Regions from separate parts of the Bacillus sp. LQ16 genome, predicted to be linked through region 1. Evidence: riboswitches for the same ligand, from Rfam matches in the RefSeq annotation. Region 1 holds a riboswitch; each other region holds the start of a gene.
What was found. Region 1 has a riboswitch for thiamine pyrophosphate ahead of tenA (thiaminase II). Riboswitches for the same ligand answer to the same signal wherever they lie in the genome.
Positions count from the first base shown of each region.

Region 1 (7,740 bases):
TACGAACAGCCTCTTCAGCGTTTTTTGCCCCTGCTGTATTTGGTAATAACGTATATTTTTTCACATCAAGTTTCTCTAATAAATTAGGTTGCTTTGCATCAAAGATATCCATACGACGTACTGCAAACGTTAAAATTTCAGCTTCAGAAACATCAATTGCCTTTTGCTGTACGTCAAAATCAGGGAATTTACCTGTTCCTAATAACAGTCTAGAATGAAATGAAAATGGTCCAATGTTTAACATAATCAACCGCCTCCTACGAAAGTTACAATCTCAATTTGGTCTCCATCAAAAACAGATGTATCTGTATGATCATCTTTTTGTAAAATATCTTTATTACGCTCTACTACAACAATTCTGTTATCTAGTTCTAAATGTGTAAGTAGCTCAGCTACTGTTTTTACACTCGCTGGCACTTCAATTTGGTTACCATTAATTTTTAAATTCAAACTTCCATCCCCTTTCTAAACTCTTCTAGAAAGCAATGAATCTAGCAAATAATTCTCTTGCTTTCCTTCTATTAAATCAGCCATATATTTTCCAGAAATAGGACTTAATAAAATACCGTTTCGATAATGGCCCGTGCAAGCATATAAACCTTTTATTTCTTCATGCTCTCCCATATAAGGAGCTTCATGGTTCGATTGTGGTCTTAATCCTGCCCACGTGCTTTCCCATTCTGCTTCTTTTAAAGCTGGCAATATTGTATAAGCACGCTCTAATATAGAAGTTATACTTTCTAGCTGCACAGTTTTATTGAACGTATGGTGCTTCATTGTTGCCCCAATTACGTAACGTCCACCGCGCTTTGGAGTAATGTAAAATCTTTCTTGAAAAATAGGTGCTTTTAAAAGTTGTTTTCTACTTCTTACCGCAACCACTTCTCCTTTAACTGGATATGTCCCCCAATCGTGGTGAAAATAACTGAGTAACTTCGTGCTCCATGAACCTCCTGCAATAACGACTTTCTCACATGTGACAATACCTTCACTTGTAATAACTCCAGTCACTTTATTATTTTCAATACGAATATCAAACACTTCTGTCTGTTCATATATATCAGCACCTGACATTGCCGCAGAATGTGCGAATGCTTTCGTAAGCTCTGGTGCAATAACATGACCGTCTTTCGGATAATATACTGCTCCTATAATAGATTCGGATAGATACGGCTCTTTTTCCCGCACATGGTCTCCCGTTAGAAAATAGGAATCTTCACCTGTTTTTTGCTGCCAATCCATAATGTGAAGAATTCTTTCCTTCTCATCTTCATTTTGAGCAATACGATAAATTCCTTTTTCTTCATATCCAATATCAATACCCGTCTTTTCACGTAAAACTGCTGCAAGTTGTGGAAATATAGCTCGGCTTTCTCTAGCAAGTTCAAATAGCGGATCATACGCATCCCATTCTGCCTGAACACCAAGTAGACCAGCAGCTGCTTTTGAAGCTTCCGATGCAATTCTTTGCTTCTCTACAATCGCTACTTTATGTCCTCTTTCTGCTAGAAAATGTGCAACTGAACTACCAATTACACCACCACCAATAATCGCTACATCATACTTCTCACACATGTTTTTCCGCCCACTTTCTTATTGATTCCTTATAAGATTTCACTTTGCTATACGGGTCACTACTACTTACAATTCCGGACATAACTGCTATACCGCTTACACCGTTAGTAAGGACATCCACTGCGTTTTCTGGAGTAATTCCTCCAATTGCTGTAATCGGTATAGATAAACACCTTGCAATGTCAGAAATTTCTTCAAGCCCTCTCGCTGGCACACCTTTTTTACAATCTGTCGGAAATACATGACCATAAACGAGTGAATCCGCTCCATTTTTAAATGCTACTATCGCTTCATCTAGCGAATGCACAGAATAACCGACATGCAAATACGAAAACTTTTCTTTCACTGACTTTACATCTGTGCTTCGATACCCTAGTTGAACACGAGGAATATTTAATAAAATTGCAATATCAATTCGATCATTTATGACAATTTTAGAAGCCGGAAAGCCTTCCATTAAAAGACTTTCCACACCTTCATATAACTCCTTCGTACTCTTCTCACGCTCACGAATATGCAAATAATCAATCTCACTCTCAATTTGCATCGCTACATTCACTAACTCTTCGAATGGCATATGGCCATTTGAGATTACGTGGAGCTCATTTTTCATATTCATTCGCCTACTTTAAAATATTTTCGAATAGTTCATCGGCTGGAACGGTTTCTTTCGTCATTCCTTTGTCCTTCAGCCATTTATTTTGTTTCTCCCAAGATTCTTTTGAATCTGATAAAAATGGCTCATCTTTCGTTTCCATCTTCTCTAATAAAATTTTCATACTTTCCTTTTCAACTTCTGGCACAAGTGGGAAGTTTTCTTTTTCTTGATGATTTAATAAAATATTCAATGCTTCATCTGGGTTTTTCTTCATGAAATCATAGCCTTTTTTCGTACCACGTAAGAAAGCTTGCAACGCTTCTTTATCTTTTTTCAACGTTTTATCACCTGTTACAAACACAAGTTCATGATAGTTCGGTACTCCGTAATCAGCTGGATTAAAGTAAGCTGGTTCATGGCCTTCATGACGCATAACCGGTACTTCATGATTAATGTATGCCCCTGTTACCGCATCCACTTTTTTCGTAATTAAGGCTGGTACTAAATCAAATCCAACATCAACTACTTTCACTGTATCAGGATTACCACCAGCTTCTTTTACCATCGTTTTTAAATACATCTCACTTAAAGGTGTTCCAGAATATCCTACTGTTTTTCCTTCTAAATCTTTCGGTGATTGAATACCCGCTGATTTCAGCGATACGACATGATTTAATGGTGAACGTACGACAGCCCCAATTGATTTCACTGGAATTTGCTCATTTGCTCTTGCCATAACAACATCTGGCTGATAATACAAGCCAACTGTCACCTTCCCTGCTGCTGCCAATGTTAATGGATCAGTCGGATTAGAAGGGAATTTAATATTTACCTTTACACCTTCTTCTTTAAAGTATCCTTTTTCAATTGCTGCATAAATAAAGCTATGTACCGCATTTGGATACCAATCTAACATGACTGTTATTTCTTTCTCTTTTTTACTTTTTTCTGATGCTGAATTACTTGAACATCCTGTAATCATTGCAATTAATAATGTAAACACAAAGATGCGCTTTAAAAATTTCATGAATGCTTCCTCCAACTAATGAATTTCTTTTCTAATATGGAAATAAGTACGACGAAGAAAATAGCTAATAATGATAACAATACAATGGGTGCAAATACGCCAGCTCCATCTAACTGCGTCATCATTCTCTTACTGAAATATCCAAGTCCAGCTTGTGCACCGAGCCATTCTCCAATTGCTGCTCCGATAACACTAAGCGGAACTGCAATTTTTAAAGCTGCGAAAAAATAAGGAAGAGCAGACGGCAACTTTAATTTAAGAAAAATATCTCTTTTCGTTGCTCCATATGTAACTAAGAGCTCCTCCCATTCTTTTTTTGTACTACGCAGTCCATCATACGTATTGACCGCAATCGGGAAAAACGTAATTAAAACTGTGACAACAACCTTACTCCAAATTGTGTATCCAAACCATAAAACAAATAGCGGAGCAAGCGCAGTAATCGGAATCGTTTGTGAAGCAACTAATAATGGATAAAATGCTCTTTCCATCCATGTACTCGCATTCATTAACATCGCTAGCCCTACACCTAATACGATAGAAATAACAACACCTATTAAAACGACGTATAACGTTGCAGGTAAATGAACCGTAAATAATATGTCTTTTAGTTTCCATATCTTCATTACAATCGCAGACGGTGACGGTAAAATGTACATCTCATCTACAATTCTTGCTCCTATTTCCCACACAGCTAGTAAAATACTAGAAAGTGTAATAGCAGGAACTAATTCTTTCAATCGGTTCATCACACAAGTACCTGCCTTTGTAACATACTAAGAAGCTCATCTTTCAGCGCTAATACTTCCGGTTTATATAAATCTTTTCGTGTTCTGTTATGATCAAGTGGTACAATCCGCTCAGTCAAAGTCGTTATCGGCTGCTGTTCCACTACTAAAACTCGGTTCGAAAGAAATAACGCTTCTTCAACATCATGAGTAATGAATAAAATTGTTTTTTCCCACTCTTGCCATTGTTCAAACAGCCATTCTTGCAAAGAGGCCTTCGTTAAAGCATCTAACGCGCTAAACGGTTCATCTAATAACAATATCTCCCCGCCCGTTAACAAAGTTCGGATAAAAGATACGCGTTGCCTCATACCACCAGATAAATCTTTCGGATGTTTTGTCTCATATCCTTGTAAACCAAATTTATATAACAGTTCCTTTGCCTTTACTTGTGCTTCTTTCTTCTGTACACCTTGGCACTCTAGCGGCAGAGCAGCATTCTCAATAATTGTTCTCCACGGCAAAAGCATATCTTTTTGCGGCATATATCCTACAGGATGGTGCTTTGTTTCTGTCAGTTCTATCTTTCCAGTACTTACCTTCTCTAGGCCTGTAATAAGGCGAAATAAAGTACTTTTCCCACATCCACTCGGTCCGATAATACTGACAAACTCTTTCTCATGTATAGAAGCATTTAATTCATGGATGATTGGTTTCTCATCGTAATGAAAAGAAACATTATGAAACTGTAGTATGTTCTTGCTCCTCAAATCCCCACATCTCCTTACGATAGGACATATCCCAGAATAAATATTCAAATCGACTGGAATATAAGAAAATCTCCTCTAATCTATCTAGTTCTTTCTCAGACTTTCCAACTGCCATTTCATTTAATAAATCTATTAACCAAATACAAAGATTACCGTATTCTTCCGAACTATATCCTTGAATCCACTCACCAAAAAACTCATGATCTCTTGCTCCAGGAATATCATTTAAACGCTTTCCAATTTCCCAGTAGCTCCACATACATGGAAGAAGCGCTGCTATTAATTCTGCAAGTGTGCCATTTTGAGATACAGACATCATGTAATTTGTATAAGCTAAATTTTTAGCAGACGGTTTTGCAGACTCTATCTCCTCTATAGAAATTCCAAGTCTTTTTGCATATTGTTTATGGATTGTCATTTCGCCATTTAATATTCCATCAATTTGTTCAGCGAACTTTCCCATTACTTGTGGATTCGTTGCTTTTACAACACCAATCGCATATAATTTTGCATAATCTAGTAGATATAAATAATCTTGAATAATATAATACTGAAATTTATCTTTTTCTAACGTGCCATCTCCCATACCCACTACAAACGGATGATTATGACTCATCTCCCAAACCGGTTGCACAGTTTCTAATAATCTATCGCAAAATTTCATTTCTCTATCCCCTTTCAATATATGTATCTAAATAAAAAACCACTTCTATATATAAGAAGTGGTTACAGCAAATAAAATTATACATTTATTCGATGTTCCACTTCCCTTCGCTAGTATTACCTAGATCAGGTGTTATAAGGGTTAAGGATTATTCCTCTCTCAGCAAATCAAGCACCCCTAGTGGTTTCAATATGAAATTTTCAAATAAAAAAGCCCCGTTTCTATACGCAAAGAAACGGGGACTCATTGTTAGTGTCCGAATTGCTTCCCTACGCTAGCATAATCTAGATCAGGTAATAAAAAGGATCAAAGGCTTACGGCCTACTCTCAGCTGGCAACACCAGCTCTCCTAGCAAACTATAAAATTATCACTGTCAGTATAACACCCTAATAAGACATCATCAACTATTTTAATTTTCTTAATTATCAACAAAAAATTAAAGTTATACAATATATACATTCTATTTTAGAACATAAAACTCCAATTAATTGTTTAAAAAGGAATCATTATCCTCAAAAAATTTATTTTTATATTGATTTCATATTACATTTATGTGAATACACCCACTATATTATATCTTTATACTATAATAAAATTACAACTATACAACTAGAGGAGGTCTCTATTCCATGAATATGAAAGCTACTGCTTTAACAGCAACTACTGTAGCGATTGCTTCTTTACTTCCTTCTATGGGTGAAACAAATGTACAAAAAGCAAACGCTGAACAATTATCTAATGTTAAAACTGGGTATGTCAAAGTCGATCAAGTAGCATTACATACAGAAGATAACGTAAAGAGCACATCAATTGATACAATTCGCTTTAATACAAAAGTGAACATCCTTGAAACAACTAATGGTTGGTATAAAGTATCTGTTCATAATAAAGTAGGTTATGTACAAAAAGATGCTATTTTACTAAAAAACAAACTTCAATCTAATGATCAATACATCGTCAATGCTAATGCATTAAACGTTCGCTCTGAACCTAATTTAGAATCTTCCATTTTAGATGTATTACCAAATGGCAAGTTTATTACCGTTCAAGAAGATCAAGGCGAATGGTATAAAATATCACATAATGGCCAAACGGGTTACGTACAAAAAGCATTCATCTCTAATGGTTCACAACCCTTAGTAAAAGGAATCACCGTTCAAAATAATACAAAATATACTGTTGCAACACCTAATCTGAATGTACGTAGCAACACTAGTACAAGTAGCGCTCTACTCGGTTCATTACAAAACGGTACACAAGTACAAGTAGTAGAAACTGTAGGAACTTGGTATAAAATTCGTTTTGGCACAGGATACGGATATGTAGCAAAACACTATGTAGTACAAAATCAACCACAGGCTAAAACAGATCAGCCTTCATCTATTCCAGCTGCTTTCAAATTCCCTGCTCAAGGAAGAATTAGCTCAACCTTTGATATACGATGGGAACAAATGCATTATGGTATAGATATTGCTGCTCCAGGGAACGTCTCTATCCAAGCTGCTGCTGCAGGTAAAGTTGTGAAATCTTATTATTCAGCTAGCTATGGCAATGTTGTGTTCATTGCGCATCAAATCAATGGGAAATTATATACAACTGTTTATGCTCATATGAAGGATCGCACTGTACAAACTGGTGATCAAGTACAAGCTGGACAATTAGTAGGTCATATGGGCAACACAGGTCATTCATACGGGCAACATCTTCATTTTGAATTACATAATGGAGAATGGAATTTTGAAAAAACAAATGCAGTAAATCCACTGCCATATTTAGTTAGGTAAATTGTATGCCACGCAATATACCTCTTATAATTGAATACGCAGCCTTTTTAGGTTTAATCTGTTGTTTAATCATTTACAATACAAACATTGTATTTTTATCTATTATTATTGCTTTTGTTGCATTAGAAATTATGATGGAATCATTTCAAGTGCAACTAAAACAAAAAATTGCCCATATTTATAACGCTATATTTCTTTTGAGTGCTCTCATAACAAATATAATTAGTAATGGCTTTTATTTATCTACTGTATTTCCAGTATTCTTTATGGCTGTTTTATTATTTGTAGCTAGATATATTAATGTCCCTTATAACCAAAAACAAAAACAAGAACAAGAAGCTTAGAAAGAGGAGACACTGTGTACCAATCTTTCAAAGATGCTCCAATAAAATACATATTGCATTTGTATAAGAAAGCCAATACTTTTTTTGGTATACAAGGAAGTTATACTGCACAACTTCTCCTATATGGAATGTTGTTTCTTGTTTTAATCACTTTCTCCTTGTTTTACTAACAAAAAAGGATCTCACATAAACTGGAGATCCTTTTTAATTTATATTAATTTTTCATATCGAAAATATTGTTTATCCACA
Region 1 is NZ_CM173491.1:777,660-785,399, reverse strand. It holds gene thiG (thiazole synthase) at 1-244, opposite strand, end outside; gene thiS (sulfur carrier protein ThiS) at 247-450, opposite strand; gene thiO (glycine oxidase ThiO) at 466-1,575, opposite strand; gene tenI (thiazole tautomerase TenI) at 1,568-2,188, opposite strand; gene AC3EMB_RS03950 (ABC transporter substrate-binding protein) at 2,199-3,200, opposite strand; gene AC3EMB_RS03945 (ABC transporter permease) at 3,197-3,949, opposite strand; gene AC3EMB_RS03940 (ABC transporter ATP-binding protein) at 3,949-4,698, opposite strand; gene tenA (thiaminase II) at 4,667-5,362, opposite strand; TPP riboswitch at 5,448-5,551, opposite strand; TPP riboswitch at 5,612-5,723, opposite strand; gene AC3EMB_RS03930 (SH3 domain-containing protein) at 5,993-7,147, shown strand; gene AC3EMB_RS03925 (hypothetical protein) at 7,153-7,491, shown strand; gene AC3EMB_RS03920 (DUF3965 domain-containing protein) at 7,732-7,740, opposite strand, start outside.

Region 2 (7,740 bases), 1.5 Mb from region 1:
ACAAGCGCGATTAATTATTACATTAGCCCACCAAATAATCAATGTAAATTAGAAACTTCAGAATTTAGGAGATTACTTTTGCTTTGGAGAAATAAAGTGATGACAGAAGGCCGAGATATTGAAGTAGATTAAAAAGACTGCCTGTAATGAAGTGCACTCCAATTGTTAGACACATAATTAACAATTGGAGGTGCATTTTTTAGGGCTAAATTTTCTTCAAAAGATAAAATACAAGCCGTAAATGGAACAATTTAAGGAAGAACTAGAAATTTATATTGATTACTACAATCACAAAAGAATTAAAACAAAACTAAAAGGATTGCCCCCTGTGCAATACAGAGTTCAATCCTTATTAGCTGCTTAATATATTTGTCTAACTTTTTGGATTCAATTCAAATTCGAAAAGCTTTTTTCTATTTATGAGCAATTTGCTCCATATCCGGGCTACAAGTTTGCGACTGACATGACTTATTTAAAGAACATGCCGCGCATTTTCCTTTTTTACTTCTCTTTACAAAATTAACTAACGTATATGCTGCATAACCAAAAATGATAGCTCCAATTATAATATTGACCATCATCACAATACATCTCCTTCTAGAATCCGAGTAAGGATCCAACTTGGTATATAATGAGCGTTAATACATAAGCAACTACGAGTGGATAAACGACTGAAAAAATCGTCCATTTCGCTGATCCTGTTTCACGTTTAATAACAGCTACGGTCGCTAAACACGGAACATATAATAAAATAAAGAACATAAATGCATAAGCTGATAATGCTGTATAATGTGCTCCCATTACATTTCCAAGCACATCTTCTTTAACCGCATAAATAATTGCCATTGTAGAAACGACAACTTCTTTCGCTAAAAATCCTGTTAAAAGGGATGCCGCAGCTTGCCACGTTCCGAAGCCGAGCGGTGCAAATAATGGTGCGATAAATCCACCAATCATCGCTAAGTAGCTATCTCCCATATCAACGCCAAATCCTGATGGACCTGCATAGTTTAATAACCAAATAACAACCGAACCACCAAAGATGAATGTACCAGCTTTACGAACAAATCCCTTTCCTTTCTCCCACGTGCTCAGCCATAACGTTTTCGCTTGTGGCACACGATAAGGCGGTAATTCAATTACGAAAATAGATTTTTCTGCTTTCAAAATCGTAAGAGACATAATTTTTGTAACTAATAACGCAAGAACAATCCCTGCAACATATAAAGAAAATACAACAGTCGCCTGACTATTCGGGAAAAATACGCCCGCAAATAATGCATATACAGGTAATCGTGCTGAACAAGACATAAATGGTGTTACTAAAATGGTAAGTAAACGTTCTTTTTCCTGTTCAATCGTTCTCGCAGCCATAATACCTGGAACGTTACATCCAAAACCGATAATCATCGGAATAAAAGCTTTTCCGTTTAAGCCGAAAAACTCCATAATTCTATCCATAACAACTGCAATTCGCGCCATATATCCTGAGTCTTCTAATAATGAAATGAAAAAGAATAGTGCAAAGATTTGTGGTACGAATACTAATACAGCACCAACACCGGCAATAATACCTTCTGTAACGAGTGCTTGAATAAAATCAGAAGCTCCAATACTTGTAAGTCCAGCCGTCACCCAATCCGTAAGCTGACCACCAAAAAACTCATCTAACATATCCGATAAAGGTGTACCAATCCACGTAAACGTAACCTGAAAAATAAAAAACATAACTGCTAAAAAGATTGGAAGTCCTAAAATTTTATGTGTAATTAATCTATCAATTTTTTCTGAAAAAGGAATTTTTCCTTCTTTCTCATGCTTCATAACATTTGTTTTTAACTTTTCAATATACGCTTCACGAGTTTTGTAAATGTGCTCTTCTAACGTACAATCAAGTTTTCCTTCTAAGCGAGATCGAATGGCTATGAGTTCCTTATAAATTGGTAATGCTTTCATTTCTTTTTCTACTACTTCGTTATTGCTTAAAAATTGAAGTGCTAACCATCTCGGATGCTCATAATTCGCTGTCTCTAAAAGAGCAATTACTTCTCCAATTCCTTCATCCATTTGTACACCATATGAAATAAGGAATGGCTTTTTCTCCTTTTTGTCATTTTCTTTAAGAGTCGCAAGTAGTTCTTCACAACCTTTTCCACTTCTTGCAACGACAGGAACGACTGTTACACCTAATAGTTCTGATAATCGTTTTACATCAATGACAATTCCTCTTTGCTTCGCCACATCAACCATATTTAAACCAATTGAGACCGGCTTACCAAATTCAAGTAATTGCAACGTTAAATGCATATTTCTCTCAAATTGCGAAGAATCTACGATATTTAACATATGATTAAATTCTTCTGTTAATAGAAAGTTTGTTACAACACCTTCATCACGTGAAACTGGATTTAAATCATACACACCTGGTAAATCAATTAATGTTCCTTGTCTATCTTTTAATTTACCAACCTTTTTTTCTACTGTTACACCGCTCCAGTTTCCTACGTATTCATAAGAACCAGTAAGTGCATTAAATAATGATGTCTTCCCTGTATTCGGATTCCCTAGCAAAGCTACCTTATTCACGCTAATTCCACCTTTATCATTTTCGCGTCACAATGACGAATACTAATTAACTGTCCACGACACTCCAATGTACAAGGACCTTTGAACATCGCTTTCTGTTTCAAGCGAAGTTCGCTTCCTTCCGCAAGACCGAAAGCAGCTAGTCTACGCTTTAATAGCTGATCTAAAGACTGAATACTTTTTACTAACACTTTCTCTCCAATTTTAATATCTACTAAGCTCATAACCTTCCCCCTCAGAAGAGAATGATAATTATTTTCAAAAAAATTATACCACACCCAATTTCTCTTGTACTATACCCTTTTGCTTCATATTTATTAACATTTCGCTACAATTCTATTTCAATTATTGTCATACAGCATTTGTTTGCCATTCTCATCCATTTCGCTTACAATAAACAATAGCAAATAAAGAATCTCGTTATCACTGGGGGAGCCATGCCGCTGAGAGGGAACACTTCGTTCCGACCCTTCGAACCTGTTAGTTAATGCTAACGCAGGGATTGTGCAAACGTCCGAAATACATACCTCATTTTTATTTACGTATTTCGTATCCTCCTATGATATCTATTCTTTTTTGTACAACTTGGATTTAGGGGGAGACAACATGCGTAACACCAATTTACAAGCGATGATCGAATCTGCTATTCTTGCAGCCTTCGCCTTGGTCATCGACATTTTACCACTTTCAATCAAAATATCAGCAACAGGCGGTTCCATTTCATTTGCTATGATTCCTATTTTTATTATCGCATACCGCTGGGGCTTCAAAATGGCTTTCTTAGGAGGCTTAATTTGGGGATTATTACAAATTGTCGTAGGCGATGCCATTATCGTCACACCAATTCAAGTATTAATTGAATACTTTGTTGCTTTCGCATTCATTGGATTTGCTGGTTTATTCTATCGTCCAATTCAAAAGGCGCTTTTAGCGTCAAATGAAAATAGCGAAGAACAATCAAATTTAGGTAGCCGTAAAGACAAACCTTCATCAAAACCAAACCAAGGAAAGAAAGTAATTGGATACATTATCGTCGCTACTTTTATCGGTAGTCTAGCTCGTTACTTCTGTCACTTTATCGCTGGTATCATTTTCTGGGGACAATATGCACCAAAAGGCCAATCGGCTTTCCTATATTCTTTAATATTTAACGGTAGTACAATGATTGGTTCCTATATTCTATGTACCGTTTTACTTATATTTTTATTTATCACTTCACCACGCTTATTCAAAAGCATCAGTGCTTATCAAATGAATACACAAAAAAAGGGCGCTTAATGAGCGCTCTTTTTTCATATCGTAATATTAATTAAAAATACAATAAATGCGCAAAAGAAAATAAATACCATTATACTTAGCCAATTGCTATGCACGGTTCATCGACTCCTTACATAACCTCATATTCTAAACAAATTATACTGATTAAAAATAAAGATTAGGTAAAGATAATATGAAAATAATTTAAAAAAACGCAGATCATATTTTCTACGCTTTTTTCGGTAAATAGAAATAAAATAACACACCATCTTCTGTATTTCCTGCCCCATATTCAGTATCATGTAGTTCTAAAATATTCTTTGAAATGGCAAGCCCAAGCCCCGTCCCACCTTGTGAACGCTGACGAGCTGTATCCACTCGATAAAAACGATCCCAAATTTTATCTAATTGTTCTTCTTCAATATGAGTACCTTTATTTTCAATGCACACTTTTATACGATCCTTCTCATCTATTGTAGAAATAATAATATCTTCTTTATTTGGTGTATAACGTATGGCATTCGTAATGAAATTCACGATGACTTGTTCAATCCGGCCTTGATTTGCAATCACTTCAAATGAACATATATTTTTATGAACACGAAGCTCTTTTTTCTCTATTTCCACAGATAGATGTTCACATATTTCTTCAATTACTGTATCAATATAAAACGAATCCTTTTTCATTTTATATGTACCAGATTCAAATTTAGCTAACTCAAGCATATCCAAAATTAACGTATCCATTTTGTCTACTTCTCTCTCCATCGCCTGAAAATAATAATCCTTTTTATGCTCAGCTACCCCGTCTTTTAAAATAGAAATACAGCTTTTCATAATACTTAGCGGTGTTTTTAATTCATGTGAAACACCAGAAATGAATTCTTTTCGCGTCTTTTCTAACTTTCTTTCCTTTTCAATATCTTCTTCTAACTGCCCAATATGCGAATGGAGTTTATTTGATAACACATTAATATTTTTCGATAAATCTCCAATTTCATCTTTTGAAGTAATCGGTATTTTTTCTGTAAAATCTAATTGTGCTATTTTCTTCGTCGTATCATTTATTTTTAATAATGGTTTTGCAATTTGTTTTGAATAATAAAACGAAGCTAAAAAAATAAGAACGACTACAAATGCAATGATATAGATGTAATAATCTTGCACCATTTGTACAGCTTCATCTACGGGCTGTAAAGAAGCCATCGCATAAATATATGTTACTGATCCATCTTTTTCTTTTATTGGTTTCATTAATAATTTATATTTTATATCATTCTTTTCATAGTCCATTGTCTTTGTTGAATACTCTATTTGATTACTCTCTTTTAGTAATACATCCGTTTGAAATTCTTTTATACTATCCAAAAATAAAGTATTTTTATAAATTGGATTTACGGGGCCTTTTACATCTGGAAACTGTACTTTCGTAACACGCCCTCCTATGTAAACATCTGGTTCTGGGGCAGCTTGCTCCTGAACGGCTGGCCTCTTCTCCTTAACAACTTGTTCCCCGGTTGCTTTCTTTTTCTCCTCATATAATTTTCTCATTTTCTCATTAAATGCTTTTTCTAGCGGTTTATTAGATCCGCTTAAATTCTGTTTAGATAAAGAAAAAGAGAATGGAATAAAACTATCTTCTTTTCTCACTCCAGAAAAATAAATTTCTTGCCCTAAAAAATGCTCTGATAATTTATTATCAATCTCCTCTATATTGACGAGATTACCTAAGGGAATTTTGAATATTTGTTGTCCAAAGCTCTTTTGTTGCCTACGATCTATCGTTACTTCAAAATAAAAATCATCTGCATGTTTTAAATTCCCGTTCTTATCTAATGTCGTAATCCACGTATTATTTTCTCTTAAAAAGTCTTGCTCTAGTTTCTGAATTTCTTCTGCATTTCCTGCATGATTTAAATAGTTCTTCCCAAAGGAATTTAAATTCACTTTAATATCTTCCACTTTTCGATTCGCATAATATTGTTTGAAAAATATCGTTTGTCCAATAAATATCGTCGCTAAAATCAACATGCACAATGCTGTTGTAAGAGTAAATAATTTTAGTACAATTCCATTCCTCATACATTGCCCTCAAATTTATAACCTGTGCGTACTACAGTTGTAATGTACTTTGCTTTCTCTCCTAATTTATTTCTTAAATTACGAATATGACTATTAACCGTTCGATCATCACCAGCAAATTCATATCCCCAAATTCTTGAAATGAGTTGCTCTCGCGTTAAAACGATTCCTTGATTTTTCATGAAATACGCTAATATTTCAAATTCTGTATGCGTTAAATTAATATCAGTTCGATTTACCGTAACAGTGCGTGACGGAAAATGAACGTGAATATCGTGGATTGATAATGTATCATCTTCATTCTCTAAAAGTTGCTTTGTCACTTTTCTGCTTTCTAACAACCTTTTCGCTCTTGCTAATAAAATTGGCGGACTATACGGCTTCGTCACATAGTCATTTGCCCCAAGTTCAAAACCAAGTAGCGTATCGTCTTCATCTACGCGCGCCGTTAGCATAATAATAGGCACCTCGGACGTCTTTCGAATCCTTCGGCAAACAGACCATCCATCGAGTTCTGGCAACATAATATCTAAAATAACTAAATCAACCTCTTCTTCTTCAAATACAACTAAAGCCTCTTTCCCGTCCCTCGCTTCAAACACTACATATTGCTCACTTAAAAAATAATCTTTTAATATTTCACGTAATATGTCTTCATCTTCAACAATTAAAATGTTTTTTGACATAACTGATATATCCCCCTCCCGTTTTCAGAAACTATAATTTCACTTTGAATAACTGCCAGTTAACGTCGCCTCGATAATATATCTATCTGGTGCATCCCCTATATAATCAAATGGGTAACAAGTTGTCAGTGTTAATATCGGTTCTTCTTTTTTTATAATAACAGTACGATCATCCGCATGAGTAATCCATGTCTTTTGAATTTCATATGTGTACGTTTTATTATCATACTCTAAAACAAGAGTATCCTTTTCTTTCAACTCTCCTAAATCTGTAAATACAGTATCTCGGTGTCCACTCAGTACAGTATGTCCTCCTCCAGATGGGGTTGTCGTTAAATCACTAACAAACATACCAACTCCTTTTTTCAAAGTCGTATCATCCGCTCCCCAATATATAGAAAACTTCTTCTTTATTTTCGGTATGTTTAACATCGCTACCTTTTCACCTTCTTTATGTTCTGTTTGAGAAGAAGGCACTTGAGAAGTTACAGGTGTTTCATGAGAAAGTTGAGTATCTTGTATATTTTTAAGGCTCTTTATTTCTTCTTTCGTTAATTCTTGAGCAGAGCTTTTTCCTTTATACCATTCCACAGCGTAATAGGATCCCATGAATAGCCCAATAGCCATCAATATGATACCGATATAATTGAGTAACTTCATTCTTCATCCCTCCATGCAAAAAATGGTAGGAGTAACCTACCATTTTTAATATATGAAATTATTCCATTCTTTATAGGAAAATATTTTATTTACACTTTAATCTTATTGCGACGATTCAAACCAAATAATGTACCTATCGCTACAAGACATGCACTTAATCCCATCATTGCTACATTATTTGATGCTGTATTTGGTAATTTTTCACCTTGTACAACTGGCTTTACTACTTCTTTTTTAGCTACTTCATTCTTTTGCTCGACTTTTATCGCTGCTTCTTTTTTTGCCATATCATTTTTTAACTGTTCTTGCGCTATTCTCTTTTTCTCTTCTTCACTCTTTTTCTCAGCTTTTATTGCTTCCTCTTTTTTAGCCATATCATTTTTTTCTTGTACTTGGGCCGCTTGTTTTTTCTCTACTTCATTTTTTTGCTGTTCCTTAATTGCTTCTTCTTTTTTAGCTTTATCTTGTT
Region 2 is NZ_CM173491.1:4,677,487-4,685,226, forward strand. It holds gene AC3EMB_RS23695 (hypothetical protein) at 1-132, shown strand, start outside; partial or broken gene AC3EMB_RS23700 (IS3 family transposase) at 242-364, shown strand; gene AC3EMB_RS23705 (FeoB-associated Cys-rich membrane protein) at 414-581, opposite strand; gene feoB (ferrous iron transport protein B) at 598-2,586, opposite strand; gene AC3EMB_RS23715 (FeoA family protein) at 2,583-2,810, opposite strand; TPP riboswitch at 3,005-3,106, shown strand; gene AC3EMB_RS23720 (energy-coupled thiamine transporter ThiT) at 3,193-3,864, shown strand; gene AC3EMB_RS23725 (sensor histidine kinase) at 4,072-5,925, opposite strand; gene AC3EMB_RS23730 (response regulator transcription factor) at 5,922-6,611, opposite strand; gene AC3EMB_RS23735 (class D sortase) at 6,651-7,271, opposite strand; gene AC3EMB_RS23740 (LPXTG cell wall anchor domain-containing protein) at 7,361-7,740, opposite strand, start outside.
Region 2: it holds a riboswitch for thiamine pyrophosphate, as region 1 does, so the genes downstream of both, AC3EMB_RS23720 (energy-coupled thiamine transporter ThiT) here and tenA (thiaminase II) in region 1, are expected to answer to the same signal.

Region 3 (7,740 bases), 320 kb from region 1:
CCAAATTTGACTCACATTGTAGATTTAATAGGAGCGACTGCAACGTGGTTATATCATATTTCTAAAGAAAAACATATTGTCGTGCTTTATCATGTAAGAGGAAGTTTATTTCCGATTACTATTGAAGTTTCTAATTTTCTCTCCTATGAAAGTTTGAATTTACAGATTGAAGAGCAACTGGAACAAATTAAAGAAATGAATGAGGAAGAAATAGAAGAGTTTCAAAACGGTAATACATTATATGAAATGTCACTTATTATTATTGGTGAAACATATTATGAGCTACAAGACACGAATACATTACAATTTGTATTTAGTAAAAATATGCAAAGTGTAGAAATAATATTTAATAGTGTTAATTGGAAGGAAACAACGATTACTCGTTATGCACAACAAATACAAGGTGTTTTAATTGGTATATCACAAAATAAGAATAATTATATAAAGAATTTTAATATTATTACAGAGGCCGAGATGGCACTTTATAGTCAAGTGAATGATACGACAGCAGTATATCCTGAGAAAAGTATCGTCGATATGTTCTATAATACTGTTACTCAATTTCCAAATCGTATAGCTTTATCTTCAAGGGAAGGTACTTTAACTTATGAGGAGCTAAATAAAAAAAGTAATCAAATAGCTCATATGTTAATTAAAAATGGCGTCCAATTAGGAGACTATGTTGGAATATTTATGAAACGTAGCATAGACACAGTAGTAAGTATGGTAGCTATATTAAAAGCTGGTGCAGCGTATGTTCCGATTGATCCAGATTATCCGGAAAGTAGAATACAGTACATTATTCAAGATAGCCAAGCGAAAGTTATATTGATGAAAGAGACGCCTATAACATGTGATGGAGTTCAAACAGTTTCAATGTATGATAGTGAAACTTGTGAAGATATAGATGTAAAGTTGTCTATTCATTGTGATGATGTAGCTTATATGATTTATACGTCTGGTTCAACAGGGAATCCAAAGGGAACGATGTTAGCACATAGAGGGGTTGTTAATCTGTACACTTGGATGCAAAAGCAATATGAATTGACAGAAGAGGATGTATTTGCCCAATTTCCTTCTTTTAGTTTCGATGCTTCTGTATGGGAGTCATTTGCTTCTTTATTCTGCGGAGGAAACTTGTATGTATTATTAGAGGAAGAGCGATTGTCTGTAGAAGCATTTGCAAATGCAATCTATAAAGTGAAAGCAACTTCGATCTTGGCATTAGCAACAATTTTTGTTCGACAAGTAGCAACTTATTTAGCAGAAGAAGATATATATAAGCTAGCTTCCCTAAAAAGAATTGCGATTGGCGGTGAAATGTTGCCTGTAGAGGTTATTAAATTGTGGAGAGAAAGAATAGGTACAAATGTTGAAATTCATAATGTATACGGACCGACAGAATGTACTGTAGTGACGACAACCTATAAAATACCTAGTCAGTTAAATGAGGATGTTGCGAGTATTCCCATTGGTAAACCATGTGCTAATTATCAAGTTATGATTTTGGATGAGAATATGAATCTTTGTCCAATTGGTGTACCTGGTGAATTATATATAGATTCAGTAGGATTAGCAAAAGGGTATTTTAATAAGCCTAATAAAACAATTGAAGCTTTTATTCAGAACCCTTTCAATCCTATAGTTAATATATATAAAACAGGTGATATTGTTAAGTTGTTAGAGGATGGAAATATAGAATTTTTACATCGGAAAGATGATCAAGTAAAGATTAGAGGACATCGTATTGAACTAGGAGAAATCCAAAGTAAAATTTCTCAAAATCATAATATAAAAGAAAATGCTGTGTTTGCTAAGAAGAGTAAGGAAGGTAGCCAATATTTAATCGCGTTCTATACAACTTTAAATAAAAAAGAAATACCAGAATTAGTTTATCAGTTACAAGAGCAATTACCAGATTATATGGTGCCATCTAAACTAATTTATATTAATGAATTACCACTTACACCTAATAAAAAGATTGATGTTAAGAAGTTAGCTCAGTTAGAAGAAAAGTATGAACCGGTTCGTCTACAAGAATATGTTGCACCTTCTAATAAAGCAGAGAAACAAATAGCGCGCGCTTGGGCGGAAGTATTAGGAATTTCAAAAGTTGGAGTGCATGATGATTTCTTTACAATTGGTGGACATTCATTAAAAGTATTACGAGTCTTAACATTGTTAAAAGAAGATTTTTCACATTTAACAATTCAAGATTTCTTTAAAGAAAGAACGATATATGGATTAGCTCGAATTGAGCGAGAAGTAAAAGTAGAGAAAGAAGAAGTATTTCGTGAATATAAAGTGATTCACGAACCAGATACTATCACGTATGCAAACGTTTTGGAAGAAAACCAGATTTCAAATGTCTTTTTAACAGGAGCTACTGGTTATTTAGGATCACACATATTATATGAATTGTTGAGAGATACATCTGCTACTATTTATTGTTTAGTAAGACCAACCAAAGATGTGCAACAAAGAATTATAGATACATTAACAGGCTACTTTAGTGATATATGTGAAGAATGGTTACAGCGTATACAGGCCGTAGCTGGTGATCTGGGGGAAGAGTATCTTGGGATGAGCGAAGAAGAATTTATGTTCATCAGTTCTAAGATGGATACGATAATTCATTGCGGTGCAGATGTAAGACATTTTGGAGATGTAAAACAATTTGAAAATATAAATGTCCAAGGAACTAGCCGTATGCTAGCATTAGCGGAGAAAGGTGCTACATTCCATTTTATTTCTACAATTGGTATCCCGTTAGAATTAGCGGTAGATCAATGGGATACATACATGAAAACTGGTGATTTTAATTACAGTGTAGACTTAGAGAATGTATATTCAAATAGTAAACTACAAGCGGAAAACATTGTTCGTGAAGCAATGAAAAATGGTTTGCGCGGAAATATTTATCGTGCAGGTAATTTAGCATGTCATTCAGAAACAGGTTCGTTCCAACAAAATATTGAAGGAAACGCATTTTATCGTCTTATTAAAACAATGCTATTAATTGGGAAAGCACCAAATGTGAAGTGGAAAGTTGATTTCACACCAATTGATTTTGCTAGTAAATCAATTGTATTGTATTTAAAAGATTCGCAAATTGTAGGAGAGACGTTACATATTTGTCATCCACATCAAATTGAGTTTGAACAATTTATACAGTTAATTGGAGAGTGTGGATACAATCTTGAAATGGTTCCACTTTCAGAATATGTAAATACCGGACTTGAATTAGCGAAGGAAAATGAAGTAATAGCAGAGTTAATTGCTTCTCAAGTTGCAGGAGATGGAGCGCAGCAATCTGAGATTGTAATGGGTACGCGTAGAACGAATGAATGGATTAAGAAAAAAGAATTGATAGTACCAGCAATCAATAAAGAATTTATACAGCAGTTATTAGCTCATGGTGAAAAAGTTGGATATTTTCCAAAAATAATGAAATGATTATGCATGCTTTTGTTTGTTCAATAAAATAAATCATGCTACAATGAAAACGAATTAAGGACCGGGGAGCCAATTGGCTGAGAGGATGTAAGTAAACATCGACCCTCAACCTGATCTGGATAATGCCAGCGTAGGGAGTTACTTAAAGTGATGTAGCATATGTTATTCTATAATAACTTGCATACAAGGCTTTCCTACGCAGTAGGAAAGCCTTTTCTTATTTTTGAAATCTAATTTTATAAGGGGGATTTTATTATGTCACAACAAGTTACAATGTCATTTTCAGTAGTACCACAAGCGAAAACGAAAGATGTATATTCTGTTGTCGATAAAGCAATTGAAGTTGTGCAACAATCGGGAGTTCGTTATGAAGTAGGGGCAATGGAAACAACTTTGGAAGGAGAATTAGATGTACTTCTTGATGTCGTTAAACGTGCGCAACAAGCTTGCGTCGATGCTGGAGCAGAAGAAGTGATTACTTCTATTAAAATCCATTATCGTCCAAGCACTGGTGTAACGATAGATGAAAAGGTTTGGAAGTACCGTGATGAATATGCAAAACCAGAAGCAATCTAAACTTATTACAACTATTTGGCTTATCCTTCTCATTGCGATATGGGAAGGATCTGTTTCATTATTTAAAATCGAACCGTGGATTTTACCAAAGCCTTCTGCCATTGTTCAAGAATTAATTGGGATGAAAGATTTACTATTACCAAATACGATGCAAACACTGCAGGAAGTTATAATTGGACTATTCTTTGCAATTTTATTGGGGACGAGCATCGCAATTATTATGGACGTTATACCGTTATTTCGTATTTTAATAAATCCATTGCTCGTTATTTCGCAAACAATTCCAATTGTTGTACTTGCACCGCTATTTATTATTTGGTTTGGATATGGGATGTTGCCGAAAGTAATGGTCGTAATACTCGTTTGTTTCTTCCCAATTGCGCTTAGTATTTTAGAAGGTTTTCAAACAGTAGATAAAAACATGTTGAAGCTGTTACAAACAATGAAGGCGACAAAATGGCAAGTTTACCAGAAAGTAAAATTTCCAGCAGTGCTTCCATACTTTTTCTCCGGTTTAAAAATTGCAGTTACATATAGCGTAATGGGGGCAATTATCGGAGAATGGCTCGGTGCAAGTGAAGGATTAGGCGTTATGCTTACGAGGGCTACAAAATCCTTTTTGACTGCCCGAGTATTTGGTGTTGCAGCAATCATCGTTATAGTGACATTATGCCTGTATTTTATCGTAGAGTTTATGGCAAGAATAACAGCACCATGGATATATAGAAAGGACGGCAGAAAATGAAAAAAGGTTTGAAAGTTATGTTAGCTGCCTTAGTAGCGGTAGGTGTGGCTGGATGTAATCCGGCGAAGAAAGAAGAAAGTGCAAGTAAAGATCAAAAAGTAAAAGTAGTATTAGATTGGTTTCCAAATACGAATCATACTGGCTTGTATGTAGCGCAAACGAAAGATTATTACAAAAAGCAAGGATTAGATGTAGAAATTATTCAACCAGGTGACAATGTAACAGCAGAGCAAATGATAGCATCAGGAAAAGCAGACTTCGCAATAAGCGCACAAGAAAATGTAACATTAGCTCGTGTGGAAGGAATTCCTGTTGTATCTGTAGGAGCGATTATTCAGCATAACACTTCAGCGTTTGCATCGCTTAAGAAAGATAATATGACGTCACCGAAAGATTTTGAAGGTAAACGTTATGGCGGCTGGGGAGGACCAGCGGAAGAAGCGACATTAAAGACGATTATGGATAAGCATCAAGCTGATTTTAATAAAGTTGAAAAAATCCTCTTAGGACAAACAGATTTCTTTAAATCAATCGGCCGTGATGCAGATTTCGAATGGATTTATTACGGTTGGGATGGTATTGAAGCGAAGCGCCAAGGAAAAGAGTTAAATACGATTATGGTGAAAGACTTAGATCCAGCGCTTGATTTCTATAGTCCTGTTATTATTACGAGTGAAAAACATACGAAGCAAGATAAAGACTTTGTGAAAAAGTTTATGAGTGCAACAACAGAAGGTTATAATTTTGCAATTAAGGAACCGAAAGAAGCTGCTGATATTTTAATTAAAGCTGTTCCAGATGTAAATAAAGATTTAGTTCAAGAAAGCCAGAAATGGTTAAGTACGAAGTATCAAGATGATGCGAAAGCATGGGGAGTACAGAAGGAAGAAATTTGGACGAATTACATGAATTTCTTATATGACAACAAAGTTATTAAAAAGAAAATCGATGTAAAAGATGCTTTTACAAATGAATTCCTTCCAAGTGAAAAATGAGCGGATTACAAATAAAAAATATAGTGAAATCTTTCGACGGAAAGAATGTATTAGAGAATATTAGTGCCTCTATACAAGAGGGAGAGTTTGTTTCTTTTGTAGGACCGAGTGGTTGCGGGAAAAGCACATTATTAAACATGATTGCAAATGTTGAAAAACCAACAAGCGGGAACGTAATGTATAAAGATAAGCAAGTACAAGAGCAAGATGTTGTTAGTTATATGCCACAACAAGATTTATTACTACCGTGGCGATCAGCTTTGCAAAATATCGTTCTTCCGTTAGAAATTGAAGGAAAGCCGAAAAAACAAAGGCTGACAGAAGGAATGGAAGCATTAAAGCAGTTCGAACTAGATGAATATGCAGACCATTATCCAGATGAATTGTCTGGTGGTATGCGTCAAAGAATTAGTTTTCTGCGCACATATTTATGTGAAAAGCCAATTATGCTGCTTGATGAGCCTTTTGGAAAGTTAGATGCATTTACAAAAATGGAAGTACATAGCTGGCTTTTAAACTCTTGGCATCAAGAGAAGCAAACAATCGTTATGGTTACACATGACTTAGATGAGGCAATCTTGCTTTCAGATTGCGTATTTATTTTATCTCAAAGACCAGCGTCAATAGTTGGCGAGGTACAAGTGAAATTACCTAGACCGAGAACGATGGATATGTTAACATCACTCGAATTAAAAAAGGATAAAGAAGAGATTTTAAGTGTGTTAGCTCCTTATATGAAAAAATAGAAAAAGCCTTTTAACAGTTTTTAGTATAATTACTGTTAAGAGGCTTTTTTTAGAATATGAAAAGATGGAGAAGGAACAAAAGGGAAAATAGAGAATAGAATATAACAGAGTAGTTTATACTCTTAATATAACAAATGTTAAAGGAGTGAAAGGATAAAATGACTTTATCAACTGTTCTTCAAATGGTTTTAGCTTGATATGGGAGAAGTCTGCCCATTTTTTAAGATTAAGCTAAATTGAAGACAGCAGGTAAAGAACCTTAATCCTTTTTTACGATAATATGTAATGGGTAAGGTGTATTCACCTTACCCATTTTTATATGCATAATTAAATAAGGCTTCATACTGTTGGTCTCTCTATTTAGCTTATGGACGATAAGTAAAGGAGAGAAAAAAATGAGTATATTAACAGTAGAAAATTTAAGTCATTCGTATGGTGAGAAAACCATCTTATATAATGCGTGCTTTCGATTATTAAAGGGGGAGCATGTTGGGTTAGTAGGGAAAAATGGGATTGGAAAATCAACACTGCTAAGAATTTTAACAGGAGAACTTATACATGATGATGGGAACATTGAATGGTTTCCACATGTGAAGGTTGGATTTTTGCAGCAGCATATAGATTTACAAGAAGGAATAACAATTGAAGGATACTTGCAAAGTGCATTTTCTAACTTGTATGCGATTGAATACGAAATGTTAAAAATTGCAGAAGAGATGGCTGAAGCAGTAGAAGTAGAAAAATTGTTAGTAAGGTATGGAGAGTTACAAACTATATTGGAAAACTCTAATTTCTATCAAATTCATACAGAAATTGAAGAAGTGGCAATTGGTTTAGGGCTGTTTGAAATAGGATTGGAAAAGGATGTTTCAAAGTTAAGTGGAGGACAGCGGACAAAGTTATTACTAGGAAAGCTTCTTCTAGAAAAAGCTGATGTTTTATTGCTAGATGAACCAACGAACTATTTAGATACAGCACATATAGAATGGTTGCAATCGTACTTGAAACTGTACGAAAAAGCTTATATTATCATTTCGCATGATGAAGTATTTTTGAACAATATTACGAATGTCATTTACCATCTAGAAGAACGAAAAGTTAAGCGATATGTAGGGGATTATGAAAAGTTTTTACAAAGTTACCAAGTACAAAGGAAACAATTACAATCGGCGTATGTGAAACAACAAAAAGAAATTGCTCAGTTAGAAACATTTATTCAAAA
Region 3 is NZ_CM173491.1:455,789-463,528, forward strand. It holds gene AC3EMB_RS02310 (non-ribosomal peptide synthetase family protein) at 1-3,456, shown strand, start outside; TPP riboswitch at 3,509-3,610, shown strand; gene AC3EMB_RS02315 (MTH1187 family thiamine-binding protein) at 3,712-4,032, shown strand; gene AC3EMB_RS02320 (ABC transporter permease) at 4,004-4,777, shown strand; gene AC3EMB_RS02325 (ABC transporter substrate-binding protein) at 4,774-5,772, shown strand; gene AC3EMB_RS02330 (ABC transporter ATP-binding protein) at 5,769-6,518, shown strand; gene AC3EMB_RS02335 (ABC-F family ATP-binding cassette domain-containing protein) at 6,914-7,740, shown strand, end outside.
Region 3: it holds a riboswitch for thiamine pyrophosphate, as region 1 does, so the genes downstream of both, AC3EMB_RS02315 (MTH1187 family thiamine-binding protein) here and tenA (thiaminase II) in region 1, are expected to answer to the same signal.